4 regions of the Pseudomonas sp. 273 genome follow, and region 1 is predicted to be linked to each of the others. Evidence: predicted binding sites of a transcription regulator. Region 1 holds the regulator's gene; each other region holds the start of a gene.
The links. The regulator FliA, encoded in region 1, starts transcription of late flagellar genes. The targets are predictions, from matches to a motif close to CTAAAGTTTNNNNNNNNNNNGCCGNTAA.
Positions count from the first base shown of each region.

Region 1 (7,086 bases):
GTTCTTCGGCAGGTAGTCCACCGCGCCGGCGTCCAGGGCGTCGAGGGTGACGCGGGCGCCTTCGTGGGTCAGCGAAGAGAACATCAGGACCGGCGTCGGGCAGCGCTGCATGATGTTGCGCACCGCGGTGATGCCGTCCATCAGCGGCATCTCGTAGTCCATGGTGATGACGTCGGGCTTGAGCGCCAGCGCCTGCTCGATCGCCTCGCGGCCGTTGGTGGCCGTGCCGACCACCTGAATCTGCGGGTCGGCGGAGAGGATCTCCGAGACGCGGCGGCGGAAGAATCCCGAATCGTCCACTACCAGGACTTTGACAGCCATAAACACTCCTGATTGAAGCCTTGCGGGCGCGCGGGCGTCCCCGCGCGCCGGGTCAGATACGCCGCGCGTAGCGCTTGAGCATGCTCGGCACATCGAGGATCAGGGCGATGCGCCCGTCGCCGGTGATGGTCGCCCCGGCCATGCCGGGGGTACCCTGGAGCATCTTGCCCAGGGGCTTGATCACCACCTCTTCCTGGCCCACCAGCTGGTCGACCACGAAACCGATGCGCTGGGTGCCCACCGAGATGATCACCACGTGGCCCTCGCTGGATTCGTCGCACTGCGCGCCCGGCACCAGCCAGCGCTTGAGGTAGAACAGCGGCAGGGCCTTGTCGCGGACGATCACCACTTCCTGGCCGTCGACCACGTTGGTGCGCGACAGGTCCAGGTGGAAGATCTCGTTGACGTTGACCAGCGGGAAGGCGAAGGCCTGGTCGCCGAGCATCACCATCAGCGTCGGCATGATCGCCAGGGTCAGCGGCACCTTGATGACGATCTTCGAGCCCTGGCCCTTGGCCGAGTAGATGTTGATGATGCCGTTGAGCTGGGAAATCTTGGTCTTCACCACGTCCATGCCGACGCCGCGGCCGGACACGTCGGAAATCTCGGTCTTGGTCGAGAAGCCCGGGGCGAAGATCAGGTTGTAGCAGTCCGACTCGCTCAGGCGCTCGGCGGCGTCCTTGTCCAGCAGGCCCTTCTCCACCGCCTTGGCGCGGAGGATGTCCGGGTCCATGCCCTTGCCGTCGTCGGAGATCGACAGCAGGATGTGGTCGCCCTCCTGCTCGGCGGACAGCACCACCCGGCCGCCGCGCGCCTTGCCGGCGGCCTCGCGCTCCTCGGGCGACTCGATGCCGTGGTCCACGGCGTTGCGCACCAGGTGCACCAGCGGGTCGGCCAGGGCCTCGACCAGGTTCTTGTCCAGGTCGGTCTCCTCGCCCACCAGCTCGAGGTTGATCTCTTTCTTCAGGTTGCGCGCCAGGTCGCGCACCAGCCGCGGGAAGCGTCCGAAGACCTTCTTGATCGGCTGCATGCGCGTCTTCATCACCGACATCTGCAGGTCGGCGGTGACCACGTCGAGGTTGGCCACGGCCTTGGCCATGGCCTCGTCGCCGCTGTTGCTGCCCAGGCGCACCAGGCGGTTACGCACCAGCACCAGCTCGCCGACCATGTTCATGATCTCGTCCAGGCGCGCGGTGTCCACGCGCACCGTGGTCTCCGCCTCGCTGGCGCTCTTCTCGTGGGCCGGCGCGGGAACGGCGGCCGGGCGCGGGCTGTCCGCGGGCTTGGCGGCCGGCTTGGGCGCGGGCTTGGGCTTGGCCACGGCGGCCGGCTCGGCGGCCTTGGCCGGCGCGGGGGCGGCTGACGGGGCCGGCGTGGCGGCAGCGTCGGCGCTGAACTTGCCCTTGCCGTGCAGTTGGTCCAGCAACGCCTCGAATTCGTCGTCGGTGATGTTGTCGCCGCCGGCGGCGGGCGCCTCGGCTTCGGCCGGCGCAGCGGAGGCGACAGGCGCAGCGGGTTCTTCCGTCGCACCGCCGAACTTGCCTTTGCCGTGCAACTGGTCGAGCAGCGCCTCGAACTCGTCGTCGGTGATCTCGTCGCCAGCGGCCGGCGCTTCGGCCGGAGCGGGCGCAGCGGCCGACTCTTCCGGCAGGCTGCTGGCGCCGCTGAACTGGCCCTTGCCGTGCAACTGGTCGAGCAGGGCCTCGAATTCGTCGTCGGTGATCTCGTCGCCGGCGCCGGCGGCCCCGGCCTGCGGCGGCTGTTCGGCCTGCGGCGCCTGGTCGCCCGGCTGCAGGGCGTCGAGCAGTTGCTCGAACTCGGCGTCGGTGATGTCGCCATAGGCGGCCGGCTCGGCGGCGGGTTCCGGCGCGGCGGCTTCTTCCTGGGGCGCGGCTTCGACGGCGTCGTCGTCGCCCGGTTCGGCCAGGCGCGCCAGCGCGGCGAGCAGCTCGGGGGTGGCCGGGGTCGGCTCTTCCTGGTCGCGGACCTGGGCGAACATGACGTTGACCGTGTCCAGCGCCTGCAGGACCACGTCCATCAGCTCGGAGGTGACGCGGCGTTCACCCTTGCGCAGGATGTCGAAGACGTTCTCCGCCACGTGGCAGCATTCCACCAGGGCGTTCAGCTGGAGGAAGCCGGCGCCGCCCTTGACGGTGTGGAAACCACGGAAAATGGCATTGAGCAGGTCCATGTCGTCCGGCCGGCTTTCCAGCTCGACCAGTTGCTCGGACAGTTGCTCGAGAATCTCGCCGGCCTCCACCAGAAAGTCCTGGAGGATCTCGTCATCGGCGTCGAAGCTCATTCGGTGCTCCCCACGGTGTGTTCACACACCTCAAAAACCAAGGCTGGACAACAGGTCATCGACATCGTCCTGACCGGATACGACGTCCATTCTCTTATCGGCAGCAACCTGCGGACCTTCACCCTTGGACGATCTTTCTTTTTCGACGGCCGTGCGCAGGCCCTCGTGGTCGTGCTCGATACCGGCGTAGCGATCCACCTGCCCGGCCATCCAGACCAGCTTGACCAGGTTGCTCTCCACCTCGGTGACCAGCCGGGTGACGCGCTTGATCACCTGCCCGGTGAGGTCCTGGAAGTCCTGCGCCAGCAGGATGTCGTTCAGGTGCGCAGAGAGCTTGCGGCTGTCCTGGGCGCTGCTGTAGAGGAAGGCCTCGACGCGCTTGGCCAGCTCGCGGAAGGCCTCAGGGCCCAGCTCGCGGCGCATGAAGCGCGACCACTGTTCCTGCAGCTCCTTGGCCTCGCCCTCGATGTGGCCGACCAGCGGCGTGCACTCTTCCACCAGGTCCATGGTGCGGTTGGCCGCCTTCTCGGTCATCTGCACCACGTACGACAGGCGGTCGGTGGCGTCGGCGATCTGCGACATTTCCTCGGCGTGGCGCGAGCGCGGGTCGATCTGGAAATTGACGATGGCGTTGTGCAGCTCGCGGGTGAGCTTGCCGACCTCCTGGTAGAGGCCGCGGTCACGGGCCTGGTTGAGCTCCTGGATGAGCTGCACGGCCTGCTGCACTTCGCCGCGCTCCAGGCTCTCGACCAATTCGCGCGCGTGTTTCTTCAGGGTCGACTCGAAGTCGCCCCCCTTGGATTCGTTGACGAGATCCATGACGCCCTCTTGGTCGGCTTCAGCCGCCGACCCGCTCGAATATCTTCTCGATCTTCTCTTTCAGCACCTGGGCGGTGAAAGGCTTGACCACGTAGCCGTTGACCCCGGCCTGGGCCGCTTCGATGATCTGGTCGCGCTTGGCCTCGGCGGTGACCATCAGCACCGGCAGGTGCTTCAGGCGCTCGTCGGCGCGTACCGCGCGCAGCAGGTCGATGCCGGTCATGCCGGGCATGTTCCAGTCGGTGACGAGGAAGTCGAAGTTGCCGCTGTGCAGCATCGGCAGCGCGGTGGTGCCGTCATCGGCTTCCGCGGTGTTGGTGAACCCCAGGTCGCGCAGGAGGTTCTTGATGATGCGCCTCATCGTGGAGAAGTCGTCCACGATGAGAATTTTCATGTTCTTGTCCAAACCTGCCTCCGTCCAGTCCCGGCGCGCAGTGGCGGGCGCGCCTTGAATACCCTTGGGCGGGCGCCCTGGCGGCGCCTGCCGTGTTGCTTGTCCGCGGCGGAGCGGGCTGCCGGCGCCTGCCGTCCCCTCCCCGCACGCTCGCCGGCCTTCATGGCGAAGGGCCAGCACCTATCGCGCCGACGGGATTCTATACGCCCCGCCGGAAAATTCCGTTACTTCCTTGTGTCCACCGGTCGATCAGTGCGCACGCCACTCCGACAGCCGGGCCCGCAGGCGCGCGGCGCACTGGCTGTGCAGCTGGCTGACCCGCGACTCGCTCACCCCGAGCACCTCGCCGATCTCCTTGAGGTTCAGCTCCTCGTCGTAGTACAGCGCCAGCACCAGGCGCTCGCGCTCGGGCAGCTTGGTGATGGCGTCGGCCAGCGCCTGCTGGAAACGCTCGTCCTCCAGGCCGTGGGAGGGCTCGTTGTCCAGGTGCGTGGTGTCTTCCGCCGGGCCCTGGGCGCCTTCCTGCAGCAGGTCGTCGAAACTGTAAAGGCGGCTGCCCTGGGTGTCGCTTAAGATCGCGTAGTAATCGTCGAGGCTCATATTGAGTTCGGCAGCGACTTCCTGATCTTTAGCGTCGCGTCCGGTTCGCGCCTCGATGGTGCGGATCGCGTCGCTGACCAGGCGGGTGTTGCGGTGCACCGAACGCGGCGCCCAGTCGCCCTTGCGCACCTCGTCGAGCATGGCCCCGCGGATGCGGATGCCGGCGTAGGTCTCGAAACTGGCTCCCTTGCCCTGGTCGTACTTCTTCGCCGCCTCGAGCAGGCCGATCATCCCGGCCTGCATCAGGTCCTCCACCTGCACGCTGGCCGGCAGCCGGCCCAGCAGGTGGTAGGCGATACGCTTGACCAGCGGCGCATAGCGCTGGATCAGTTCTTCCTGGGAATTGCGCGCCTGCGTCTTGCTGTACATAAGCGCTCCGGAGCCGCTCATCATACGGTCGAACCCGTGGTCGGATGCTGCACCAGGCGTTCGACGAAGAACTCCAGGTGCCCGCGCGGGTTGGCCGGCAGCGGCCAGCTGTCGACTTTCTGGGCGATGGCGCGGAAGGCCAGCGAGGCCTTGCTGCGCGGGAAGGCTTCATACACCGAGCGCTGCTTCTGCACGGCCTTGCGCACCGACTCGTCGTAGGGGATGGCGCCGACGTACTGCAGCGCCACGTCGAGGAAGCGGTCGGTGACCTTGGTCAGCTTGGCGAACAGGTTGCGCCCTTCCTGCGGGCTGTGCGCCATGTTCGCCAGCACGCGGAAGCGCGTCATGCCGTAGTCGCGGTTCAGCAGCTTGATCAGTGCGTAGGCATCGGTGATCGAGGTCGGTTCGTCGCAGACCACCAGCAGCACTTCCTGGGCCGCGCGGACGAAGCTGACCACCGAATCGCCGATGCCGGCGGCAGTGTCCACCAGCAGCACGTCGATGTTCTCGCTGATGTCGCTGAAGGCCTGGATCAGCCCGGCGTGCTGCATGGGCGAGAGCTGCACCATGCTCTGCGTGCCCGAGGCCGCCGGGACGATGCGGATGCCGCCGGGGCCCTGGAGGATCACGTCACGCAGGTCGCATTCGCCTTCGATGACGTCGGCCAGGGTGCGCTTGGGCGAAAGCCCCAGCAGCACGTCGACGTTGGCCAGGCCGAGGTCGGCGTCCAGCAGCATGACGCGGCGGCCGAGGTCGGCCAGCGCCATCGCCAGGTTCACCGAGACGTTGGTCTTGCCGACGCCACCCTTGCCACCGGTGACCGCGATTACCTGAACGGGATGCATACCCATAGTCTTACCTTGTCTCTTCATCGTCCCCGGCGCGGTGGGCGCCTGGGTCTGCCGGTCGCGGTGCTCTCCCGCCACCAGCGCTTACGGATCTGCTCGAGCATCCGTATCCGCCTGGAACCCCCGCGTGCGGGGGCGCCCCTGGAATCCGTCAGCCGACGTGTCGCGCCGGCTGCTGATAGAGGCCGGCGAACATGCCGGCCATGGTGTCCTCGCATGGCTCCTCGGGAGCCTGCAGGCTGACCGCGCGGCTGACCAACTGGTGCGCGCGCGCCACCTGCAGATCATCCGGAATTCGCGGCCCGTCCGCCAGATAGGCAACCGGCATGCGTTGTGCTATCACCAGCGCCAGGGCCTCGCCCAGGCTGCCCGCCTCGTCCAGCTTGGTCAGTATGCAACCGGCCAGGCCGCAGCTGCGATAGGCGTGCCAGGCGGCCTTGAGCACCTGGCTCTGGCTGGTCGCGGCCAGCACCAGGTAATTCTTCACGTTCAGGCTCTGCGCCGCCAGGGCCTCGAGCTGCATGCGCAGCGCCGGGTCGCTGGCCGGCAGGCCGGCGGTGTCGATCAGCACCAGGCGCTTGCCCGCCAGCGGCGCCATGGCCTGCAGCAGCGACTGGCCGGGGTCGACCAGGGTCACCGGCACGTTGAGGATGCGGCCCAGGGACTTGATCTGCTCCTGGGCGCCCAGGCGGAAGCTGTCCATGCTGACCAGCGCCAGGTTGTGCGCACCGTACTTGAGGACGTAGCGCGCCGCCAGCTTGGCCAGGGTGGTGGTCTTGCCCATGCCGGCCGGGCCGACCAGGGCGATCACCCCGCCCTGCTCCAGCAGGTCGGCGTCGGGGGTGCGGATCGAGCGCGCCAGGTGGGCCAGGAGCATGCGCCAGGCCTGCTTGGGGTCGGCGATCGAGGCCACGCGCTCGAGCAGTTGGCGGCCCAGGTCCGCCGGCATGCCCATGCGCTGCAGGCGGCGCCACAGGCCGGCCTGCTTCGGGCGCTGGTGCTGCAGCTGGCTCCAGGCGATGGAGCCCAGCTGCACTTCGAGCAGCTCGCGCAGGCCGTTGAGTTCGAAGCGCATGGCGTCCAGTGCCTGCTGGCTGACGGCGGCCGGCGCGGCGGCGGGCGCCGGGGCGGCCATGGCCTCGGCCAGGCTCGGGCGTTTGGCCGGCTCGGCGCCGTACAATTGACGGTCCTTGCGCGCGGTGGCGGCGGCGCGCACCGGGCTGTCCAGCTCGGCGCGGGCCTGGGCGATGCGCTGCTGGGTCTGGCGCAGCTCGGCCTCCAGCGCCGGGTTCGGCTTGCTGGCCGCTGCCGGCGGCTGGTAGTCCAGCGCCGCGGTCAGCTCGACACCGCCGGCGACCCGGCGGTTGCCGATGATGGCGGCATCCGCGCCCAGCTCGTCACGGACCAGTTTCATGGCCTGACGCATATCGGCG
Region 1 is NZ_CP116775.1:4,865,527-4,872,612, forward strand. Features, by position in the region: gene PKO50_RS22115 (chemotaxis response regulator protein-glutamate methylesterase) at 1-321, opposite strand, end outside; gene PKO50_RS22120 (chemotaxis protein CheA) at 374-2,623, opposite strand; gene PKO50_RS22125 (protein phosphatase CheZ) at 2,654-3,442, opposite strand; gene PKO50_RS22130 (chemotaxis response regulator CheY) at 3,462-3,836, opposite strand; gene fliA (RNA polymerase sigma factor FliA) at 4,086-4,829, opposite strand; gene fleN (flagellar synthesis regulator FleN) at 4,826-5,656, opposite strand; gene flhF (flagellar biosynthesis protein FlhF) at 5,805-7,086, opposite strand, start outside.

Region 2 (7,086 bases), 1.3 Mb from region 1:
GGCTGTCGACGCCGGCGCGGGTCTGTTCGGTGACTGCCGACAGTTGGTCGGCGGCGCTGGCCAGTTGGCCGACGCTGCCGCCGATGTGGCCGATCAGCTCGCCCAAGCTGTCGCGCATGCGCAGCATGGTGCGCTGCAACTGGCCCAGTTCGTCGCGGCGCTGCAGGTGCAGGTCGCCGACCAGGTCGCGGGACAGGTCGCCCTGGGCGATGTGCTCGGCCAGTTCGAGGGATTCGTGCAGCGGGCGGACGATCTGGCGGTTGATCGCCCACACCGAGAGGGCGCCGAAGAACAGCGCGAACAGGGCGGTCAGCGCCTGGCGCCATTGCGCCTGGCCGGCCGCGGCGTCGCGTTGGCGCAGGCCCTCGTCGAACAGGGCGCCGCTGGCGCGGAACAGGGCTTCGGCACGGCTGTCGAGGGCGGGGTTGGCCTGCCCGCGCTGCTGCGGGTCGGCGCGCAGCAGGTCGTCGGCGGCCTGGGCATAGGCGGCGAGGGCCTGGCGCAGGTCGTCGAGGCGGGGCCCGGCGAAGCCGTCGCGGGCCAGGCGCTCGCTGCCGGCCTGCAGCTCGCCCAGCACCGTGCGCAGGCGCTGGGCCTGTTCCGCGCTGCCGTCCAGTTGGTAGCGCAGGCGCGCCAGTTCCGCCTGGCGGGCGCCACCGTCGAGCTGGCCGATGTGGGTCAGGCGTTCGCTGTGGGCGCCCTGTTCGTTCAGGCCCTCGATGCCACCGAGCAGCACCAGCAGGGTCAGCAGCAGGCAGATGCCGAAGCCCACGGTGAGCTTGAGGCTGACGTTCATGCGGCCGAGCTGAAGGACCAGCCAATCGTACATGTCGAATACTCCAGGCAGACGAGGCCGCGGGACGGGCCCGAAGCCGGAAATGCAGGCTGTTTTGTCGTTCTTCTTGTCGTGCAGGCGAGGGACTTTTTCGGGACGCATCTGTGTGCGTCACAGCTTATCGGCGATTTTGTCTGAAACTTCAGTGCCAGATTCGTAATTTTTCGTACGTCGGCAAAGGCCCGCCAGGACGGCGGGCCGGAGGGGGAGAGGACTCAGAGGCGGAAGCGCCCGACCAGGCCCTGCAGCTCGTTGCCCAGGCGCGCCAGCTCGACGCTGGAGGCGGCGGTCTCCTCGCTGGCGGCGGCGGTCTGCTCGGAGATGTCGCGCACGCTGAGCACGCTGCGGTTGATCTCCTCGGCCACCGCGCTCTGTTGCTCGGCGGCGGCGGCGATCTGCTGGTTCATCGACTGGATGCCGGAGACGGTGCGGGTGATCGCCTCCAGCCGCTCGCCGGCGCGGCGCGCCAGGTCCAGGGTGTTGTCGGTGAGCGCGCGGCTGCTTTCCATGCGCTGCACGGCCTGCTGGGTGCCGCTGTGCAGGCCGGCGATCAGTTCCTCGATCTCCTCGGTGGACTGCTGGGTGCGCCGGGCCAGGGCGCGAACCTCGTCGGCCACCACGGCGAAGCCGCGCCCGGCGTCGCCGGCGCGGGCCGCCTCGATGGCGGCGTTGAGCGCCAGCAGGTTGGTCTGCTCGGCCACCGCCTTGATCACGTCGAGCACGCTGCCGATCTTCTCGCTCTCGCGCTTGAGCTGCTGCACCGCCTCGTTGGAACGGCCGACCTCGCCGGCCAGGCGGTCCATCTGCCCGACCGCCTCGCTGACCGCCTGGGCGCCGGCGCCGGCCTCGCGGTCCGCGGCGCTGGCGGCCTCCGAGGCTTCCTCGGCATTGCGCGCCACTTCCAGCACGGTGGTGGCCATCTCGGTCATCGCCGTGGCCACCTGGTCGGTCTCGCTCTTCTGGTTGTTCACCCCGGCGCTGGTCTGCTCGGTGACCGCCGAGAGCTGTTCGGCGGCGCTGGCGATCTGGGTGACGCCGTCGTGGATGCGGCCGATCAGCTCGCGCAGCGACTGGCTCATGCGCTGCATGCTGGCCTGCAGCTGGCCCAGCTCGTCGCGGCGCTCGATGCGCAGCTCCTGGCTGAGGTCGCCGTCGGCGATGCGCGCGGCGGCGGCCAGCGACTGGCGCAGCGGCAGGACGATCTGCCGGGTGATCAGCCAGGCCGCCAGCACGCCCAGCACCAGGACGATGAGCGAGGCCAGGGCCAGCAGTTGCTTGGCGTGGCTGGCGTCCTCATCGCGCTTGGCGGTCTGCTCGTCGCTCAGCTCGACGCTGAGTTTCTCGATCAGCAGGCCGCTGTCGCGCATCTGGTTGCGCGCCTGCTGGCTGCCGTTGACTTCGTTGCGGTAGCGGTCCAGCGCCTTGCGGTAGTCGTGCAGGGCGTTCACCACGGCCTGGTAGTTGGCCTGCTGCTCGGGCACGGCGGCCTGGGCGCGCTGTTCCACGGTGGCGGTGACCTGCTCCAGGGCGCTGATCGCGCCCTGTTCGAGGCTGGGGTCCTCGTTGGCGGTGTAGCTCAGCACCTGGAAGCGGGCGTCCATCACCTGGCGACCCAGCTCGGAGACGTCGGCGAGGGCCTTGAGGGACTCGACGCTGCCGGTCTCCACCAGGTGCTGCTCCACCAGCTCCAGCCCCTGGGTGACCACCGAGGCCTTGCGGATCAGCGTCTTGCGCGCGCTGTCGCGGCTGTCGAAGGACTTCTGCAGGCTCTTGAACAGGGTGCGGTACTGCTTGGTGAGCTGGCGTTGCTGTTCGACCTTCTCCAGGTCGACGGCGTCGTCGAGCAACTGGCCGACGCGCTGCTGCTGGCGGTCCAGCTGGTCGATGCTCTGCTCCACCAGCTTGGCATCATCCGCCGCGCGGCTGGCCTGGTACTTCAGGCGCGCGGTGCGCAGGTCCTTGGTCAGGCCCAGCAGGTTGGAGATCTCGCCCAGCTTGTCGCCGCGGGAGATCAGGCTGTTCAGGTTGAGCGCCCCGGTCAGGGCGATGAGCAGGGTGAGCAGCAGCACCAGGCCGAAGCCGATGGCGAGTTTCCAGTTGACCGTGAGATTGCTGAACCAGCGGGACATGAACGCGGCGCTCCAGGGGACTGTGGGGCAGCGGCCGCCGCGTGGTGCGGCTGCCGATCGACCAATGCCTGACATATCGGCGGGGCGACACGAATCTGAAATTTCTTTAGTAAATTTCTGACAGACGATCCCCGTTGGGGCTGTCGCGGGCCTTCAGGTCAGAACAGCCGGGCCAGCAGGGCGGTGACCGCGGTTTCCACGCGCAGGATGCGCTCGCCAAGCTGCACCGGGGCCAGGCCGGACTCGCGCAGTTTCTCGACCTCGTAGGGAATCCAGCCGCCCTCGGGGCCGATGGCCAGGGTCACGGCCTGCTCGACCGCCCGCGGGCAGTCCGGCCAGGGCCCGGGATGGCCGACCAGGCCCAGGCTGCCGGCGGCCAGGGCCGGCAGGCGGTCCTCGACGAAGGGTTTGAAGCGCTTCTCGATGATCACCTCGGGCAGCACGGTGTCGCGGGCCTGCTCCAGGCCGAGGACGAGCTGCTCGCGGATGGCCGCCGGCTCCAGGAAGGGCGTCTGCCAGAAGCTCTTCTCCACCCGGTAGCTGTTCAGCAGCACCAGGCGCGGCACGCCCATGGCGGCCACGGTCTGCAGCACGCGGCGCAGCATCTTCGGCCGCGGCAGGGCCAGCAGCAGGGTCAGCGGCAGCTTGGCCGGCGGCGCCTGGGTGAAGCTCACCTGCAGCTCGGCCTCGTCGCGCGAAAGGTTCAGCAGGCGGCCTTCGCCCATCAGCCCGCCCAGGCGGCCGACGCGCAGGCTGTCGCCGCTCTCGGCGCGGTGCACTTCATGCAGGTGGGTGAGGCGGCGGTCGCGCAGCAACACGCGGTCCGCCGCGACGAAGTCGGCGTCGTCCAGCAGCAGCAGGTTCACGGGCGCGTTGCCGGCGGCTGGTCGCCTTTCTCTTCGGGCTGCGCATCCTCGTCGCGGTTGCGCTTGCGGATCAGCCGGCTGAACAGCACCCCGGCCTCGAACAGCATCCACATGGGCACGGCGAGCAGGGTCTGCGACATCGGGTCCGGCGGGGTGAGGACCATGCCGACCACGAAGCAGCCGATGATGACGTAGGGGCGGATCTTCTTCAGGTAGGCCACGTCGACCACCCCGATCCACACCAGCAGCACCGTGGCCACGGGGATCTCGAAGGCCACGCCGAAGGCGAACAGCAGGGTGAGGAAGTCCAGGTAGCTGTTGATGTCGGTCATCGGCGTCACACCTTCCGGGGCCTGGCCGAGGAAGAAGTGGAACATCAACGGGAACACCAGGAAGTAGGCGAAGGCCATGCCGGTGTAGAACAGCACCACGCTGGAGGCCAGCAGCGGCAGGGCCACGCGCTTCTCGTGCTTGTACAGGCCGGGGGCGATGAAGCCCCAGATCTGCGCCAGGATCACCGGCATGGCCAGCAGCACGGCGACGATCATGGTCAGCTTCAGCGGCGCGAGGAACGCCGAGGCCGGGTCGATGGCGATCATGGTCGCGCCTTCCGGGAGGAAGCGGCGCAGCGGCGCGGAGGCCAGGGCGTAGATCTTCTGCGAGAAGTACAGCAGGCCGATGAAGATCACGAAGATCGCCACCACGCAGCGCAGCAGGCGCGTGCGCAGCTCGGTCAGGTGCGAGACCAGGGGCATTTCCTGGTCGTTTTCGGGCTGTTCGGGTTTTTCGTCGCTCATGGGGTACGCGGCGTCTCGGACGGAGGAGGCGTCTGGGCGGCGGCAGGCGCGGCCGGGGCCTCGGGAGCGGCAGGCGCGGCGTCGGCGGCGGGCGCCTCGGGCGCGGCCGGGATGCCGACGCCGGGCATGTTGGCCAGGCGGCTGTTCGGCGCGATGGTGGGCGGCGCCGGCGCTGCCGTGGGCTCGGCCTGCGCAGCGGTTTCGGCCGGCGGCTGCTGGCCGGTGAGCGGCGCCATCAGCTTCTGCGCTTCACGCTCCATCTGCAGGATGTGCTCGTTGTGCAGCTGCCGGCGGATTTCGTCGGCACCCAGTTCACGCTCCACTTCCTGCTTGATCGCGTTGAAGCTGCGTTTCAGCCGGCCTATCCACAGGCCCGCGGTGCGCGCGGCACCGGGCAGGCGCTCGGGGCCGAGCACCAGCAGGGCGACCAGGCCCACCAGCAGCAGTTCGCTGAAGCTGATTCCGAACATGGCGTTCTATCCCATCAGTCCTTGCGCTGCGGCTCTTCGACCTTCTGCGCCTGGGCGTCGATGGTGTGGGGCTGGTTCAGCGGCGGGTTGGCCGGCGGCTGCTGGGGCTTGTCTTCCTCTTCGGTGTTCATCGCCTTGCGGAAGCCCTTGACCGCCTCGCCGACGTCCGAGCCCAGGGTCTTCAGGCGCTTGGTGCCGAATACCAGCACCACCACGATCAGGATGACGACCCAGTGTTTCCAGTCAAAGATGCCCATCTTGTTCTCCTCGAAGTAATCGGGTTCAGGCCGACGGCTGGCGCGCAGCTTTCTCGTCGTGGCCGGAGAGGCCGAAACGGCGCTCCAGCTCGTCCAGCACCGCCTGGGGATGCTGGCCGAGGGCGGCGAGCATGACCAGGGAATGGAACCAGAGGTCGGCGGTTTCGTAGATCAGGTCCGTGCAGTCGCCGCTCTGCGCGGCGTCCTTGGCGGCGAGGATGGTTTCCACCGATTCTTCGCCGACCTTTTCCAGGATCTTGTTCAGTCCCTTGTGGTACAGGCTGGCCACGTAGGAGCTTTCGGGGGCTGCATTCTTGCGCCCCTCCAGCACCTCGGCCAGGCGCGCGAGGGTGTTGTCACTCATGGCTGTGCCCCGGCTTGTCGTAGATGGCGTGCGGGTCCTTGAGCACCGGGTCGACGACCTTCCAGCCGCCGTCCTGGTAGACCCGGTAGAAGCAGCTTTCGCGGCCGGTGTGGCAGGCGATGCCGCCGACCTGCTCGACCATCAGGATGACGACGTCGGCGTCGCAGTCCAGGCGCAGTTCGTGCAGCTTCTGCACGTGGCCGGATTCCTCGCCCTTGCGCCAGAGCTTGCCGCGCGAGCGCGACCAGTAGATGGCGCGGCCCTCGGCGGCGGTCAGGGCCAGGGATTCGCGGTTCATCCAGGCCATCATCAGCACGCGGCCCGTCTTGTGGTCCTGGGCGATCGCCGGCACCAGGCCGTCGGCGTTCCAGTGAATTTCGTCCAGCCAGTCTTTCATCTTCGCTTCCGTACAGCGGGCGTTCTCGCGCCCCGCGGCAGTTTCGGTGATTCCCAAGTGTGCCAGCAGTGGCGACGACTGGCTATCGGCGCAGGATCAGATACAGACCACCGGCCAGCATGGCCCAGGCCGGCCAGGCCTCGATACTGTGGGTGGCCAGGCCGATCTGGGTGGCGCCGGCCACCAGCACTGCGCCGATAAGCCGCGGCACCCAGGCGCCGGCCAGGGGCTGCGCGCCGGCCGCTTGCGGCTCCTGCGGCTGCGCCAGGCGCTCCAGGGTGTCGCGGGTCATCTGCGCCAGGTGCGGCAACTGTTCGATGTGCTGCTGGGCGTTGCGCAGCAGCTGGGCGGGGCTGACGCGCTCGCGCATCCAGCGCTCGAGGAAGGGCTGGGCGGTGGTCCACAGGTCCAGCTCGGGGTAGAGCTGGCGGCCCAGGCCCTCGATGTTCAGCAGGGTCTTCTGCAGCAGCACCAGCTGCGGCTGCACTTCCATGTTGAAGCGCCGAGCGGTCTGGAACAGGCGCAGCAGCACCTGGCCGAAGGAGATGTCCTTGAGCGGCTTCTCGAAGATCGGCTCGCACACCGTGCGGATGGCCGCCTCGAAGTCGTTGACGCGGGTTTCCGCCGGCACCCAGCCGGAGTCGATGTGCAACTGGGCGACCTTGCGGTAGTCGCGCTTGAAGAAGGCGATCAGGTTGCGCGCCAGGTAGTCCTGGTCCTCGTCGGTGAGGCTGCCGACGATGCCGCAGTCCACCGCGATGTACTGCGGGCTCCAGGGTGTGCGGGTGCTGACGAAGATGTTGCCCGGGTGCATGTCGGCGTGGAAGAAGCTGTCGCGGAACACCTGGGTGAAGAAGATCTCCACGCCGCGCTCGGCCAGGGCCTTGAAGTCGGTGCGCTGGTCGCGCAGGGTGTCCAGGTCGGTGACCGGGATGCCGTAGATGCGCTCCATCACCAGCACCTTGGGCCGG
Region 2 is NZ_CP116775.1:6,187,110-6,194,195, reverse strand. Features, by position in the region: gene PKO50_RS28420 (methyl-accepting chemotaxis protein) at 1-829, opposite strand, end outside; gene PKO50_RS28415 (methyl-accepting chemotaxis protein) at 1,051-2,964, opposite strand; gene PKO50_RS28410 (16S rRNA (uracil(1498)-N(3))-methyltransferase) at 3,123-3,830, opposite strand; gene tatC (twin-arginine translocase subunit TatC) at 3,827-4,627, opposite strand; gene tatB (Sec-independent protein translocase protein TatB) at 4,624-5,097, opposite strand; gene PKO50_RS28395 (twin-arginine translocase TatA/TatE family subunit) at 5,112-5,354, opposite strand; gene PKO50_RS28390 (phosphoribosyl-ATP diphosphatase) at 5,380-5,718, opposite strand; gene hisI (phosphoribosyl-AMP cyclohydrolase) at 5,711-6,115, opposite strand; gene ubiB (ubiquinone biosynthesis regulatory protein kinase UbiB) at 6,198-7,086, opposite strand, start outside.
Region 2: the regulator FliA is predicted to act here: its motif matches at 3,038-3,065, upstream of PKO50_RS28415 (methyl-accepting chemotaxis protein).

Region 3 (7,086 bases), 2.6 Mb from region 1:
CCAGGAAACCCCGCTCGGCGAGCCCGGCCCCGGCCAGGTGCTGGTGCGCAACCTGTACCTGTCGCTGGACCCGGCCATGCGCGGCTGGCTCAACGACGCCAAGTCCTACATCCCCCCGGTGGGCGTCGGCGAGGTGATGCGCGCCCTGGGCGTGGGCCAGGTGGTGGCCTCGAACAACCCGGCCTTCGTCGTCGGCGACCACGTCAACGGCGCCCTCGGCGTGCAGGACTACTTCCTCGGCGAGCCCAGGGGCTTCTACAAGGTCGACGCCAACCGCGCGCCGCTGCCGCTGTACCTCTCGGCCCTGGGCATGACCGGCATGACCGCCTACTTCGGCCTGCTCGACGTCGGCCTGCCCAAGGCCGGCGACACCGTGGTGGTCTCGGCCGCGGCCGGCGCGGTGGGCAGCGTGGTCGGGCAGATCGCCAGGATCAAGGGCTGCACCGTGATCGGCATCGCCGGCGGCGAGGACAAGTGCCGCTACCTGGTGCAGGAACTGGGCTTCGACGGCGCCGTCGACTACAAGAACGAGGACATCGCCATGGGCCTCAAGCGCAGCTGCCCCAACGGCATCGACGTGTTCTTCGACAACGTCGGCGGCGACATCCTCGACGCCTGTCTGGCGCGCCTGGCGCCCAAGGCGCGGGTGGTGATCTGCGGCGCCATCAGCCAGTACAACAACAAACAGGCGGTGAAGGGCCCGGCCAACTACCTGTCGCTGCTGGTCAACCGCGCCCGCATGGAGGGCATGGTGGTGATGGACTACGTCAGCCGCTACCCCGAGGCCATGCGCGAGATGGCCGGCTGGCTGGCCGAGGGCAAGCTGAAGTCGAAGGAAGACATAGTCGAGGGCCTGCAGACCTTCCCGCAGACGCTGCTCAAACTGTTCAAGGGCGAGAACTTCGGCAAGCTCATCCTCAAGCTCTGAAGGCCCACCGTAGGGCGCATAACGCCCCGGGCGTTATGCGCCCTACGGTACTGAACCATGTGGCACCCTGTAGGAGCGCCCCCTGGGCGCGAATCGCGGGCAGGGCCCGCTCCTACAGGTGCAAGAGAAACCCATCCTACGAAAAGCATCCCGGCGCCATCCTTCTCGAAATCCTTCGTCTTCCTACGCCAGGCACTGACGCCGGGCAAGCCGCGGCCCTACACTGCGGCTAAGCTTCAGCCCCGACGTTTCACGGAAGACGCCCATGCCCCTCACCCGCTGGCTGCCCGGCCTGGACAACCTGCTGCACTACCGCGCCGTCTGGCTGCGCCCGGACATGCTCGCCGGCCTGTCGGTGGCGGCCATCCAGATTCCCACCGCCATCGCCTATGCCCAGATCATCGGCTTCCCGGCCCAGGTCGGGCTCTACGCCTGCATCCTGCCGATGCTGATCTACGCCCTGGTGGGCAGCTCCAGGCAACTGATGGTGGGCCCCGACGCCGCCACCGCGGCCATGGTCGCGGCGGCCATCACGCCGCTGGCGGCGGGCGATCCGCAGCGCCTGCTGCAGCTGTCGATGATCGTCGCGGTGATGGTCGGGCTGCTGTCCATCGTCGGCGGCCTGGTGCGCGCGGGCTTCGTCGCCAGCTTCCTGTCGCGGCCGACCCTGGTGGGCTACCTCAACGGCATCGGCCTGAGCCTGATCGCCGGCCAGCTGGGCAAGCTGCTGGGCTACCACACCGAGACCAGCGGCTTCCTCGCCGGCCTGCTGGCGCTGTTGCGCAACCTCGGCAGTACCCACCTGCCGACGCTGGCCCTGGGCGTGGCCACCCTGCTGCTGATGATCCTGCTGCCACGGCGCTACCCGAAGATCCCCGGCGCCCTGGTGGGCGTGTTCTTCGCCACCCTGGCCAGCGTGGCGCTGGGCCTGGACCACTATGGCGTCGCCCTGCTCGGCGCGGTGCCCCAGGGCCTGCCGGAGCTGAGCTGGCCGCGCACCAGCGTGCAGGAGATGGGCAACCTGTTCCGCGACGCCCTGGGCATCACCATCGTCAGCTTCTGCAGCGCCATGCTCACCGCCCGCAGCTTCGCCGCGCGCCACGGCTACAGCATCGACGCCAGCCGCGAGATGATCGCCCTGGGCGTGGCCAACATCGGCGCCGGGGTGTCCCAGGGCTTCGTCATCAGCGGCGCCGACTCGCGCACCGCGGTCAACGACATGGTCGGCGGCCAGACGCAGCTGGTCGGCGTGGTCGCGGCGCTGGTCATCGGCCTGGCCCTGGTGCTGTTCAGCGCCCCGCTGGGCTGGATCCCCATGCCCGCCCTGGGCGCGGTGCTGCTGATGGCCGGCTGGGGGCTGATCGACTTCAGCGCGCTCAAGGGCTTCTGGCGCCTGTCGCGCTTCGAGTTCGGCCTGTGCCTGCTGACCACCGTCGGGGTGCTCAGCGTCGGCGTGCTGCCGGGCATCTTCGTGGCCATCGTCATCGCCCTGCTGCGCCTGCTGTACCTGACCTACCGGCCGAGCGACGCGGTGCTCGGCTGGGTCCACGGCATCGACGGCCAGGTGGAACTGAGCCACTACCCGCAGGCGCACACCCTGCCGGGCCTGGTGATCTACCGCTTCGACGCGCCGCTGCTGTTCTTCAACGCCGACTACTTCAAGCAGCGCCTGCTGCAGGTGGTGGCGCAGACCAAGGCACCGCGCGCCGTGCTGCTCAATGCCGAGGGCGTGCTGAACCTGGACGTCAGCGGCCTGACGGTGCTGCGCGAGGTGCAGCAGACCCTGGCGGCGCAGGACGTGCACCTGTCCCTGGCGCGGGTGCCACGGGAAACCCTGGCGATGATGGAACGCTCCGGCCAGCTGGGCGAGCTGAAGCCGCCGCTGGTGTTCAGCTCGGTGCGCGCCGGGGTGAACGCCTACCGGCGCTGGTACAAGCGCCAGCAGGAAAGCACGCAGTCCCCGGCGACGTAGGGCGAGCCGCCGTCCGTGCCTCCAGGGTGTCCGGCGTGGCCGGTGAATCCAATCGCGGACGGAGTCCGCTCCTACGTCCGTGCGTCCTGGAACCGTAGGAGCGGACCTTGTCCGCGATAGCCGGACGTATCGGCGCGATTCGCGGATGAGATCCGCTCCTACGCCGCTCCACCCACACCATTCCCCTGTAGGAGCGCGCCCTGCACGCGATTCGCGGGCAGGGCCCGCTCCTACAGGTGTCTCGGCGCTGCCTACAACCGGAACTGCCCCACCACCCCCTGCAGGTCGCGGCTGAGCTGCGCCAGCTCGACGCTGGAGGACGCCGTGGACTCCATGGCCTGGGCCGACTCGTCGGCGATGCCGCGGATGCTGGTGACGCTGCGGTTGATCTCCTCGGCCACCGCGCTCTGCTGCTCGGAGGCCGCGGCGATCTGCTGGTTCATCTGGTGGATCACCGCCACCGCCGCGGCGATCTCGCCCAGCGCGGTCTCGGTCTGCTCGGCGTCGCCGACGCTCTTCTCCACCAGCTGGTGGCTGTGCTGCATGTGCTGCACCGAGGCCTGGGCGCCGCTCTGCAGCGCGCCGATGAGCTTCTCGATCTCCGCCGTGGACTGCTGGGTGCGCCGCGCCAGGGCGCGCACCTCGTCGGCCACCACGGCGAAGCCGCGGCCCTGCTCGCCGGCCCGCGCCGCCTCGATGGCGGCATTGAGCGCCAGCAGGTTGGTCTGCTCGGCCACCGCCTTGATCACGTCGAGCACGCTGCCGATGTTCTGGCTCTCGCGGCCCAGGTCGTGGATGCTGGCGGAGGCCTCGCGCACCGCCTCGGCCAGCTCGGAGATGCGCCCGAGGGTGCGCCGCACCACCTGCTGGCCGCTGGCCACGGTGCCGTCGGCCTGCTCGGCGGAGTGCGCCGCGGCCTCGGCGTTGCGCGCCACCTCGTGGACAGTGGCGGCCATCTGGTTCATCGCCGTGGCCACCTGGTCGGTCTCGGCCTTCTGGCTGTTGACGCCGCTCTGGGTGCGCTCGGTGACGCCGGACAACGCCTGCGCCGAGGAGGTGATGCGGCCGACGCCGTCGTGCAGGCGGCCGACGATGCCGCGCAGGCTCTGGGCCATGGCGTCCACCGCGGCCATCAGCTGGCCCACCTCGTCCTTGCGCTCGACGCGGATGGTCTGGCTCAGGTCGCCCTCGGCGATGCGGCTGGCCATGCCGATCACCTGGCGCAGCGGGCGCACGATCAGCAGGCTGATCAGCAGCGCGGCCAGGGTGCCGACCAGCAGCGCCAGCGCCGCCGAGCCGAGCATGGCGCCCACGCTGCTGTGCAGCACGCTGACCATGGCCGCCTGCTGCGTGGCGTAGGAAGCGTCCACCTGCTGCATCATCTCTTCGGCGCGCTGCGACATCTCGCGGTGCGCCTGCTGTTCCTTGGCCAGGCCGGCGGAGTAGTCGCCGAGGTTGTTGCCGAAGCCGTCGATGTTGGTGGCCACGTCCTTGATCACCGAGACGTAGGCCGGGTCGGTGATCGCCGCCTGCAGCTGCTTCGACAGCTCCAGGGCCTCGTCGGCGGACTTGATGCGCGCGTCGCCGCCGGTCTCGCCGTCCTTCTGGTCCAGGCGCGCGCGGGCCTCGTTCAGGCCCTGCAGCACCAGGCGGTAGAGCTGGCCGACCTGGGCCGCCTGCTTGAGCAGTTCCTCGCCGTTCTGGCCCTGGCTCTGCTTGAGTTCGTAGGCGCCGTCGTCGGCCAGGCTGGACTGCAGGATGTCCAGGCTGTTGGAGGCGCTGGACACCGACCAGTTGGCGGCCTCCAGGGCCAGGTGGCGGCTCTTGCTGGCCTGTTCGAAGCGGTCGAAGGACGCCAGGTAGCCGGCCATGGCCTGGGCGACGCGCTCCATGGCCTCGGCCTGGCCGGGGTGCGCCTTGAGCTGCTCGACGTGCCCGGCGAGGACCTTGGCGCGCTGGCGCAACTGCTCGGCGGCCTTGGGGTTGGCGTCACGGACGAAGTCCTTCTCGCTCTGGCGCATCTCCAGGACTTCGCGATTGACCGCGCTCATGGCGTCCAGCAGGCCGAAGCGCTGCTCGATGGAGCGCAGCGCCCCGACGCCGATCCCGGCGACCAAAGCTGTCAGCAGCAGTACCAGGCCGAAGCCCAGCGCCAATTTCTTCGCCGTCCCCAGATTGGCCAACCGCCGTTGTACGAACGCGACCATGCCAGCTCCCCTTCGAATGCCCTGCGGGAGAGTCTTCGACCGAAGCTCTCCCGTTCTTTGTCGTTGCTTTCGGACGGAACATTAGGAGCCGGCCGACCGGCGGAACAAGGGGGTCCGTCGATGATGGCAATACGATGTTGCGCACGGGCATGCACAGGTCGCATCCAGGACAGTCGCGCGCCAAGGTCCCGGCGCGCGACAGCCCGTGCGCCTATTTGGGGCGGATCATGCTGAAGGTGTCGCGGGTGAAGGCGTATTGGGTGCCGCCCAGGCGGCCGACCAGGTCGAGCCTGGCCGGGTCGACGTGGCGCTCGTCGCGCAGCACGGCGTCGTCGATGTGCGCCAGCAGCACGCGGGCGAAGATCAGGTAGCAGCTGGGCTTGTCCGCCGGGTAGGGCTGGATCTGCGCCAGCTCGCACTCGAAGTGCCACCACTGCGCCGGCCACCCGCGGCGGCGCCACGCGCACGCTGGGCAGGGTGGCGATGCCGGCCTGCTCGATCTCGCTGACGCCATGGGGCAGCGTCGCCGCGGTGGCGTTCATGGCCTCGGCATGGGCGGCGCTGACCAGGTGGATCACCAGTTGGCCGGTCTCGCGCACGTTGCGCAGGGTGTCCTTGACGCTGCCGTCGTCGCGGATGCTGGTGTTGACCATCAGCGTCGGCGGCTCGTCGCTGATGACCTGGAAGAAGCTGAAGGGCGCCAGGTTGCCGTGGCCCTCCGCGGACAGGGTGGAAACCCAGGCGATGGGCCGCGGGGTGACGGTGGAGGCCAGCCAGCGGTAGGCGTCGGCGGGCGCGAGGGTGCTGAAGTCGAGCTGCATGAGTGGGGTTCCTGACTGCCGGGCGGGCCGGAGCGCCCGTCCGCCCGGTGATTATGCCCGCCTTGCCCGCGCCCGGTCAGCGGCCCGCGCGCGATTCCTTGATGTAGAAGCGCGCCTTGCTGGCCTTGTCCAGGCAGCCGCCGTAGGACTCGACCTGCTGCTCGGTCTTGGCCGCGCTGATCAGCGCCAGCGCCTTGGAGTAGCTGACGGTGCCGGCGAAGCCTTCGGCCTTGGCCAGGTCCAGCTCGTGCCAGGCGGCGTTCAGTTCGCTGGCGCAGCTGTCGCGGTTGACCGTCTTGCCGGAGCAGCCGGCCAGCACCAGGCTGGCGGCGAGTACTGCGAGAAGTGCCTTCATGACGACCTCCTTGGTGGTTCGGGCGTGTTCCAGCTTAGACCGCCACCGTCCAAGGTTACAGGTGGGTTTGGCGTAGGGCGCATAACGCCTACGGCGTTATCCGCCGTTTGGCCTTGGTTCACGGCGGCTCCGAGGTTGACCTGGGCATTGGCTGTGGCCCCGGTGTATCGGCGGATAACCGCGAACGGTTATTCGCCCTACGCCCGTGCGCGCAGGTACTCCACCACCTCGTCATGGTTGCCGCGGAACTCGATTCGTGAGGCCTTGCTTTCCAGCTGGTAGGCGTACATCGGGTCGTAGTATTCGCCCAGCAGCCCCTCGATCCAGCCCCGGTGCAGGTCCACCGCGCCGCTGCGGCGCTGCTCGTCCAGGGCCGCGTCCATGATCGCCGCCAGGCGCTGGTAGCGCTCGCCGCCCAGGCGCTTGACGATGCCCGACAGGCTCTTGCGCAGGTAGGCGGCGAAGGCCTCGAAACCTTCTTCCGGCGCGCCCTTCACCTCGACGAACTCGGCGCACAGGTCGATCACGTAGTCCTTGAGGATGCGTTCCACCCGGCCCTCGAAGCTGTCCTCCAGCCACACCAGCGGGTAGCCCTGCATGCCCTGGTAGAGCTCCAGGGGCAGCGAGCAGCTGCCGACGATGCGCCCCTCGTCCTCCAGCACGAACTGGTTCATGCCGGCGTGGCGCTTCTTCAGGATGTCGATGGCCAGGCGGTTCTCGAAGTCGATCTGCGCCGGCTGCGGCGTGGCCCGGCGGCCGAAGCTGGAGCCACGGTGGTTGGCGTGGCCTTCCAGGTCCAGGGC
Region 3 is NZ_CP116775.1:2,251,616-2,258,701, reverse strand. Features, by position in the region: gene PKO50_RS10880 (NADP-dependent oxidoreductase) at 1-928, shown strand, start outside; gene PKO50_RS10875 (SulP family inorganic anion transporter) at 1,194-2,900, shown strand; gene PKO50_RS10870 (methyl-accepting chemotaxis protein) at 3,152-5,107, opposite strand; partial or broken gene PKO50_RS10865 (flavin reductase family protein) at 5,319-5,928, opposite strand; gene PKO50_RS10860 (hypothetical protein) at 6,005-6,283, opposite strand; partial or broken gene mnmH (tRNA 2-selenouridine(34) synthase MnmH) at 6,481-7,086, opposite strand, start outside.
Region 3: the regulator FliA is predicted to act here: its motif matches at 5,165-5,192, upstream of PKO50_RS10870 (methyl-accepting chemotaxis protein).

Region 4 (7,086 bases), 170 kb from region 1:
CGTCGGGGCGCGCTCCCGCGAGCGTGTGGTAGGCGGCATCGCCATGCGCTCGGGGCCCCGGCCCACCGATACGCAACTGAACGACATCGCCACCACGCTCAACGCCCGGCTCGCCCTGCGTGGGCCCTGGTTCTTCCAGGTTCGCCGGGACCGCCAGGGCGACTGGAAACTGCTGGAGTTCAGCAGTCGCTTGTCCACCGGCTCGGTCGTGGCGCGCGCCCTTGGCGTCAACCTGCCATTGCTGGCTGTGCAGGACTACCTCGGGCGAGACTTGCTGCTGTTGCCTGAGCCGCGCCTGCAACTGGTCGAGCGCCGCCTGGAGAACAAGGCGGTGCTCGATTACGACTTCGATACCTGCTACCTGGATCTGGACGACACCTTGGTGTGCGCCGGCCGCGCCAACCCACAGGCGATGCGCCTTGCCTACCGGTTGCTGCAACTGGACAAGCGGCTGGTGCTGCTCACGCGCCATGCCGGTGATCTGACGGCCACCCTGGAGGCCGCGCATATCCCGTTGACGATGTTCGAACGGATCGTCCATCTGCGTGAAGGCGAGCCCAAGTCCGACCATGTGCGCGCGCCGGCGATCTTCATCGACAACCATTTTCCCGAACGTCTGGACGTATCCCGACGCCATGGCATTCCCGTATTCGATGTGGATGCGATGGACCTGCTGTTCTGACGAGTTCAATTCGCAAGCCGTGGGCATGGTGCCCGCGGATTGCCTGAAGCCAAGTTGAGGTGTGATGGTGAACCAACCCAACGATATCAACCCGCTGGTCAGCGTCGTAATGCCGGCCTACAAGGCGGCCTACCTCAAGGAGGCCCTGCAGAGCCTGCAGGATCAGACCTATCGCCCCCTGGAACTGGTGATCTGCGATGACTGCCGGACGGACGAAGTCCGGGCGGTCGTGGACGAGTACCGCGGCATTCTCGATTTTCCCGTGCACTACTCGTACAACGAGACACGCTTGCACGAATCGAAAAACCTGGCCAAGTGCGTCAGCCTGGCCAGCGGCGAATACCTGAAGTTCCTGTATGACGACGACGTCTTGCATCCGGAGTGCGTCGAACGCATGGTCGACGCCATGCGCGAGCGGCCGGGGATTGAACTGGTCAGTTCGCGGCGGCGGCGCATCGACGAACAGGGACGGCAGTTGCCGGACATCCTGGCCACCGCATTGCCGTTCGTGGAGGATGCGCTGGTCGATGGCATCGGCCTGACGTCGTTCCTGGCCGAACACACGGTGAACTTCATCGGTGAGCCCAGCACCGTGTTGTGCCGACGGGAGGCGGTGGCTGCGTTCGGCGACCAGGTCATGGCGCTCAATGGCGTACCCATCCGCTGGGTGGGCGACCTGGCGCTCTATGTCAAGCTACTGCAAAAGGGCGATCTGGCGTTCCTGTCCGCCCCCTGGTGGACTTCCGCGTCTCCCGCGAGCAGTTCAGCCAGATCGGCCGCGACAAGCCGGGCATCGGCGACAAGGGGCACCAGGACTTCCGCCAGGCCGTGCGCGACCTGGGCTGGTATATCGAGGACGGCGACCAATTGGTCGATGTCTCGCCGCTGCATCGGCAGCAAGCGCCCGAGCGCGTCGACCTGCTCGCCGCCCTGCGCCGGGCCCATGCCCTGGGCGAGATGATCGAGCGCTTCGACGAGTGGATGGAGGCCCGCAAGCCGAGCCCGGTGCAGAAACGCCTGATCGACGAGCACCTGCAGGCCAACGGCATGGGCGTGCACATCGAGGTGCTGCTGCCGGTGGGTGAGGATGCCGCGGCGCTGCAGGCAACGCTCGACAGCTTGGAGGCGGCCGCCGGGCTCTACCCGAATGTCAGTGTGACGCTGCTGGCCGACCAGCCTCCGCAAGTGGACAGTGGGCTTCGCCTGCGGCACCAGCCACTGGATGCCGATGGCCTTGGCGTGGCGCTCAATGCCGCGCTGCACAGCAGCACGGCGGACTGGGTTCTGCTGGCTGATGCCGGCGACGTCTTCACCGCCTCCGGCTTGATGATCGCCGGCCTCGAGCTGATGACGGCGGCGGGGTGCCGTGCGGTCTCCACCGACCTGGTGATGCGTGGCGAGGACGGTTCCCAGGGACCGGCGCTGCGCCCGGACTTCAACCTCGACCTGCTGATCAGCTTCCCGGCGTCCCAGGCGCGTCACTGCCTGTACAACCGCGAAGCCCTCCTCGAAATGGGCGGCTTCGACGCGGGCTATCCGCAGGCCCTGGAACTCGACCTGTTGCTGCGCCTGGTGGAGCAGGGCGGGCTGGATGGCCTGGCGCATCTTTCCGAACCGTTGCTCAGCACCCCGGCCGCGCGCCTGCAGGCCAACCCCGACGAGGAACGCACCCTGCAGCGTCACCTGCTCGCGCGTGGCTACGAACGGGCACGGGTACTGAGCCCGCTGCCGGGCCGCTACCAGATCGACTATGGCCATGCCGGGCAGCCGCCGGTGTCCATCCTCATCGTCCTGCGCGACCAGCTCGCCGCCGTGCAGCGTTGCGTGATGAGCCTCCTCGAACACACGGCCTACCCCAACTACGAAATCCTGCTGGTGGACAACGCCAGCGAGAACCCGGCCACCCGCCAGTGGCTGGAGGGCGTCGAGCAGATGGCCGCCGAGCGCGTCCGTGTGCTGCGCTCGGGCGAGCCGCTGGCCGACGCGCGGCTGAAGAACCTGGCTGCCGCTCATGCGCGTGGCGACTACCTATTGTTGCTGCGCCCGGAGGCCGCGGTCTTCCAGGGTGACTGGCTGGGCGAACTGGTCAACCAGGCGCAGCGTCCCGAAGTGGGGATCGTCGGCGCGCGCACGGTCGATGGCGAGGGGCGCATCACCCATGCCGGGCTGGTGCTGGGCCTGCGCGGCATCGCCGGGCACGCCTTCATCGGCGAGGACATGAACGCCACCGGCTACATGAACCGCCTGCAGGTGGCACAGAACTACAGTGCGGTCTCCGATGGCTGCCTGATGATCCGCAAGGCACTGTTCGACGAACTGGGTGGCCTCGATGAGGGCGACTTCGCCGAGCGTGGCGCCGATGTCGACCTCTGCCTGCGCACCGGTGCCTCCGGTTACCTGATCGTCTGGACGCCCCACGCAACCCTGTTGCACAACCAGGCCCTGGAAGCCGAGCCGACGGAACTGCAGGACGCCTTCTACGCTCGCTGGCTGCCACGTCTGGCTCGCGACCCCGCATACAACCCGAACTTCTCCCTGGTCCGCGCCCGTGGGGGCTTCGTCCTCACCGACACCCAACTGACCTTCCGCCCCCTGGCCTGGCAACCGCTGCCGACGGTACTGGCACATTTTGCCGACACCTTCGGTTGCGGCCACTACCGGGTCATCCAGCCGTTCCTGGCGCAGCGCGAGCAGGGGTTGATCGAAGGCGTGGTGACCCACGGCCTGCTGCACGTCGCCGACCTGGAGCGCTTCTCCCCGGACGTGGTGCTGCTGCAGCGCCAGATCGGCGACGAGCGCCTGGATGCCATGCGCCGCATGAAGGCCTTCTCCCGTGCCTTCAAGGTCTACGAACTCGACGACTACCTGCCGAACCTGCCGTTGAAGAACCAGCACCGCGAGCACATGCCCAAGGACATTCTCCGCTCCCTGCGCCGCGGCCTGGGCTACGTCGACCGCTTCGTGGTTTCCACCGAGGCGCTGGCCGAGGCCTTCTCCGACCTGCATCCGGATATCCGTGTCGCCTATAACCGCCTGGCTCCCGGCTGGTGGGGCGGCCTGCAGCCGAGCCAGCGGCGGCGTTCGGCGAAGCCGCGGGTAGGCTGGGCGGGTGGCGTCAGCCACACCGGTGACCTCGAACTGATCGCCGACGTGGTCAAGGAGCTGGCCAACGAGGTCGAGTGGGTCTTCTTCGGCATGTGCCCGGAGCAGATTCGCCCGTACGTGCATGAGTTCCACTCGGGCCTGCCGATACACCTGTATCCGGCCAAGCTCGCCAGCCTGGACCTGGACCTTGCCCTGGCGCCGCTGGAAGACAACCTGTTCAACCAGTGCAAGAGCAACCTGCGCCTGCTGGAGTACGGCGCCTGCGGCTTCCCGGTGGTGTGCAGCGACAACCGCGCCTATGCCGGCGACCTGCCGGCCACCCGGGTGAAGAACCGTTTCCGCGACTGGGTGGAGGCGATCCGCATGCACCTGGACGACCTCGACGCCACCGCCCGCATGGGCGACAGCCTGCGCGAGAAGGTGCGCAGCGACTGGATGCTGCAGGGCGACAACCTACAGGCCTGGCATCGCGCCTGGCAGCCGGACTGAGCGCCCGGGTACCGCTGCCTGAATGCTGAAAGCCCCGCCAAGCGGGGTTTTCAGCATTTTCCTGGGGCAAGATGCAAGAGGGGCTTGAAAAAAAATCGAAAATCGCCCTAAAGCAAAATCCGCCACGGACGATAACCCTAACGAAGGTTCTCCAGGCCATACCGGGCGGCACTAGCCAAGGGCCAGGAACCAACTGAAAGCAGTCGCCTATCCACGAGGATCTCGTCATGGCCCTTACCGTAAATACCAACATCTCTTCGCTGACCGTTCAGAAGAACCTGAACAACGCCTCGAAAAACCTGAACACTGCCATGACCCGGCTCTCCACCGGCCTGCGCATCAACAGCGCCAAGGACGACGCCGCCGGTCTGCAGATTTCCAACCGCCTGAGCAGCCAGATCAACGGCCTGAACAAGGCAGTGGACAACGCCAACGACGCCATCTCCATCGCCCAGACCGCTGAAGGCGCCCTGCAGGAATCCACCAACATCCTGCAACGCATGCGTGTCCTGGCCGTGCAGTCCGCCAACGGCTCCAACAGCGAAGACGACCGCACCTCGCTGAACCAGGAGTTCAAGTCGCTGACCGCCGAACTGACCCGTATCTCCGAAACCACCACCTTCGGTGGCGGCAGCACCGCGGTGACCCTGCTCAACGGCAAGGCTGGCACCAACGGCACCATGACCTTCCAGGTCGGCGCCAACGCCAACGAAACCGTCAGCTTCACCCTGAACGACATGAGCGCCAAAGCCCTGAACGGTAGCTACACCCTGGCCAGCGGCACCATCGCGGTCACCGGCGTCAACGACACCACCACCGCCGCTGCCTCGGGCAGCATCACCGTCAACGGTGTCGAAGTCGACTACGCCAAGGGCGCCAGCCTCAACGACATCGTCGCCTCGATCAACACCAACGTCAGCGGCATCACCGCGGTCGCCAGCGGCAGCAGCATCAAGGTCACCTCGCAGGACGACATCACCGTCACCGCGGGCGGCACCCTGACCGGCGGCACCGCCACCGTGGCTTCCGGCCAGACCGTGCAGTCGCTGAACATCGGCACCGCCGACAAGGCCCAGGCCGCGATCCAGGTGATCGACGATGCCCTGAAGCAGATCGACACCCAGCGTTCGGCCCTGGGTGCGGTACAGAACCGTCTGGACAGCACCATCTCCAACCTGCAGAACATCGCGGAGAACGCCACCTCGGCACGCAGTACGATCCAGGATGCCGACTTCGCCGCGGAAACGGCGGAGATGACCAAGCAGCAGACCCTGCAGTCGGCAGCCACCGCTGTACTGGCCCAGGCCAACCAGCTGCCCTCTGCCGTACTCAAGCTGCTGCAGTAAGGTCATCGGCGGTTGATACGAAGGAAGGGCGCACTGCGCCCTTCCTGCATTTGTCCAGAATAATGAGGAGTCGATGATGAGCGTGACTTTCTCTACGATCGGACTGGGCGCCCCCGCCAGGGCGGACCAGGCCCAGGCGGCCACGCCCATCGCGGCCAGCGGCAAAACCCTTGCCGTCGACGGCAAGGGCTCGCCGTCCACCGGCAGCACCCAGGCTGCGCCGGACAAGGCTACCCTGGACCGTGCGCTGGACAGCCTGCGCAGCAATGCCCAGGTCATCCACCGCAACCTGGAGTTCTCGGTCGACCAGGAGTCGGGCATCACCGTGGTCAAGGTGGTGGACAGCACCAGTGGCGACGTGATCCGGCAGATTCCTTCGGAGGTCGCGGTGAAGCTGGCGGAGAGCATCAAGGAAGCCGGCAACCTGCTGTTCCGGGAGCAGGCCTAGAAGCTGGCCTGCTTCTTGCTCGAAGGCTCTGGCACGAGCAATTGCGTCAAGAAACCGTTTAAAGGAGCGCGGCAATGACTACGATCAGTTCTTCCTCGTCGGGCAGCATCGCCTCTACCGGCCTGGGGTCCGGCCTGGACATCGACTCGATCGTCAGCGCCCTGGTGAAGGCACAGACCAGTGCCAAGCAGACGCAGATCACCAACCTCACCAAGTCGAGCACCACCCAGCTGTCCGCCGTGGGCTCGCTCAAGAGCGCGCTCTCGACCTTCCAGCTGGCCGTGGCAACGCTCAACACCGCCGACTCCTTCTCCGGGCTCAAGGCGACTTCGTCGGACGACACGAAAGCGACTGCCACCGCCAGCGCTTCGGCCACCGCCGGTACCTACACCCTGGAAGTCGACAAGCTGGCGACCGCCTCCAAGGTGGCCAGCCAGTACGTCGGTAGCTCCGACAAGTTCGGCGCCGGTCGTCTTACCCTCAGCCAAGGCAGCAGCAACTATTACGTGACGGTGTCCGCTGGCGATTCGTTGTCGACCATCCGCGACAACATCAACAAGCTCAGTTCCACCAGCGGCATCTCCGCCAACATCGTCACCGACTCCAGCGGCTCGCGCCTGGTGCTCAGCTCCACCACCACCGGCGCCGGCACCGATATCAGCGTCAAGGCCTCGGGCGACAGCACCCTGGGCAAGCTGGCGATCGACGGCTCGGCAGCCTACAGCAGCTCTACCGGCGGCTATCTGGTTCAGGCCGGCGATGCCGAGTTCAAGCTCGACGGCCTGTCGATGACCAGTTCCAGCAATACCCTGGACAAGGCCGTCAGCGGCGTGACCTTCAACCTGCTGACGACCGGCAGCTCCACCGTGACGGTGGCGACCAACACCGACGACCTGACCGCCAACATCCAGAAGTTCGTCGACGCCTACAACACGATGATCAAGTCGATCTCCAGTCTGACGGACATCACCACCACCACCAACGAGGACGGTACCACCAGTACCAGTGCGGGGCCG
Region 4 is NZ_CP116775.1:5,032,980-5,040,065, reverse strand. Features, by position in the region: gene PKO50_RS22915 (ATP-grasp domain-containing protein) at 1-682, shown strand, start outside; partial or broken gene PKO50_RS22910 (glycosyltransferase) at 747-4,276, shown strand; gene PKO50_RS22905 (flagellin) at 4,504-5,622, shown strand; gene PKO50_RS22900 (flagellar protein FlaG) at 5,699-6,070, shown strand; gene fliD (flagellar filament capping protein FliD) at 6,145-7,086, shown strand, end outside.
Region 4: the regulator FliA is predicted to act here: its motif matches at 4,384-4,411, upstream of PKO50_RS22905 (flagellin).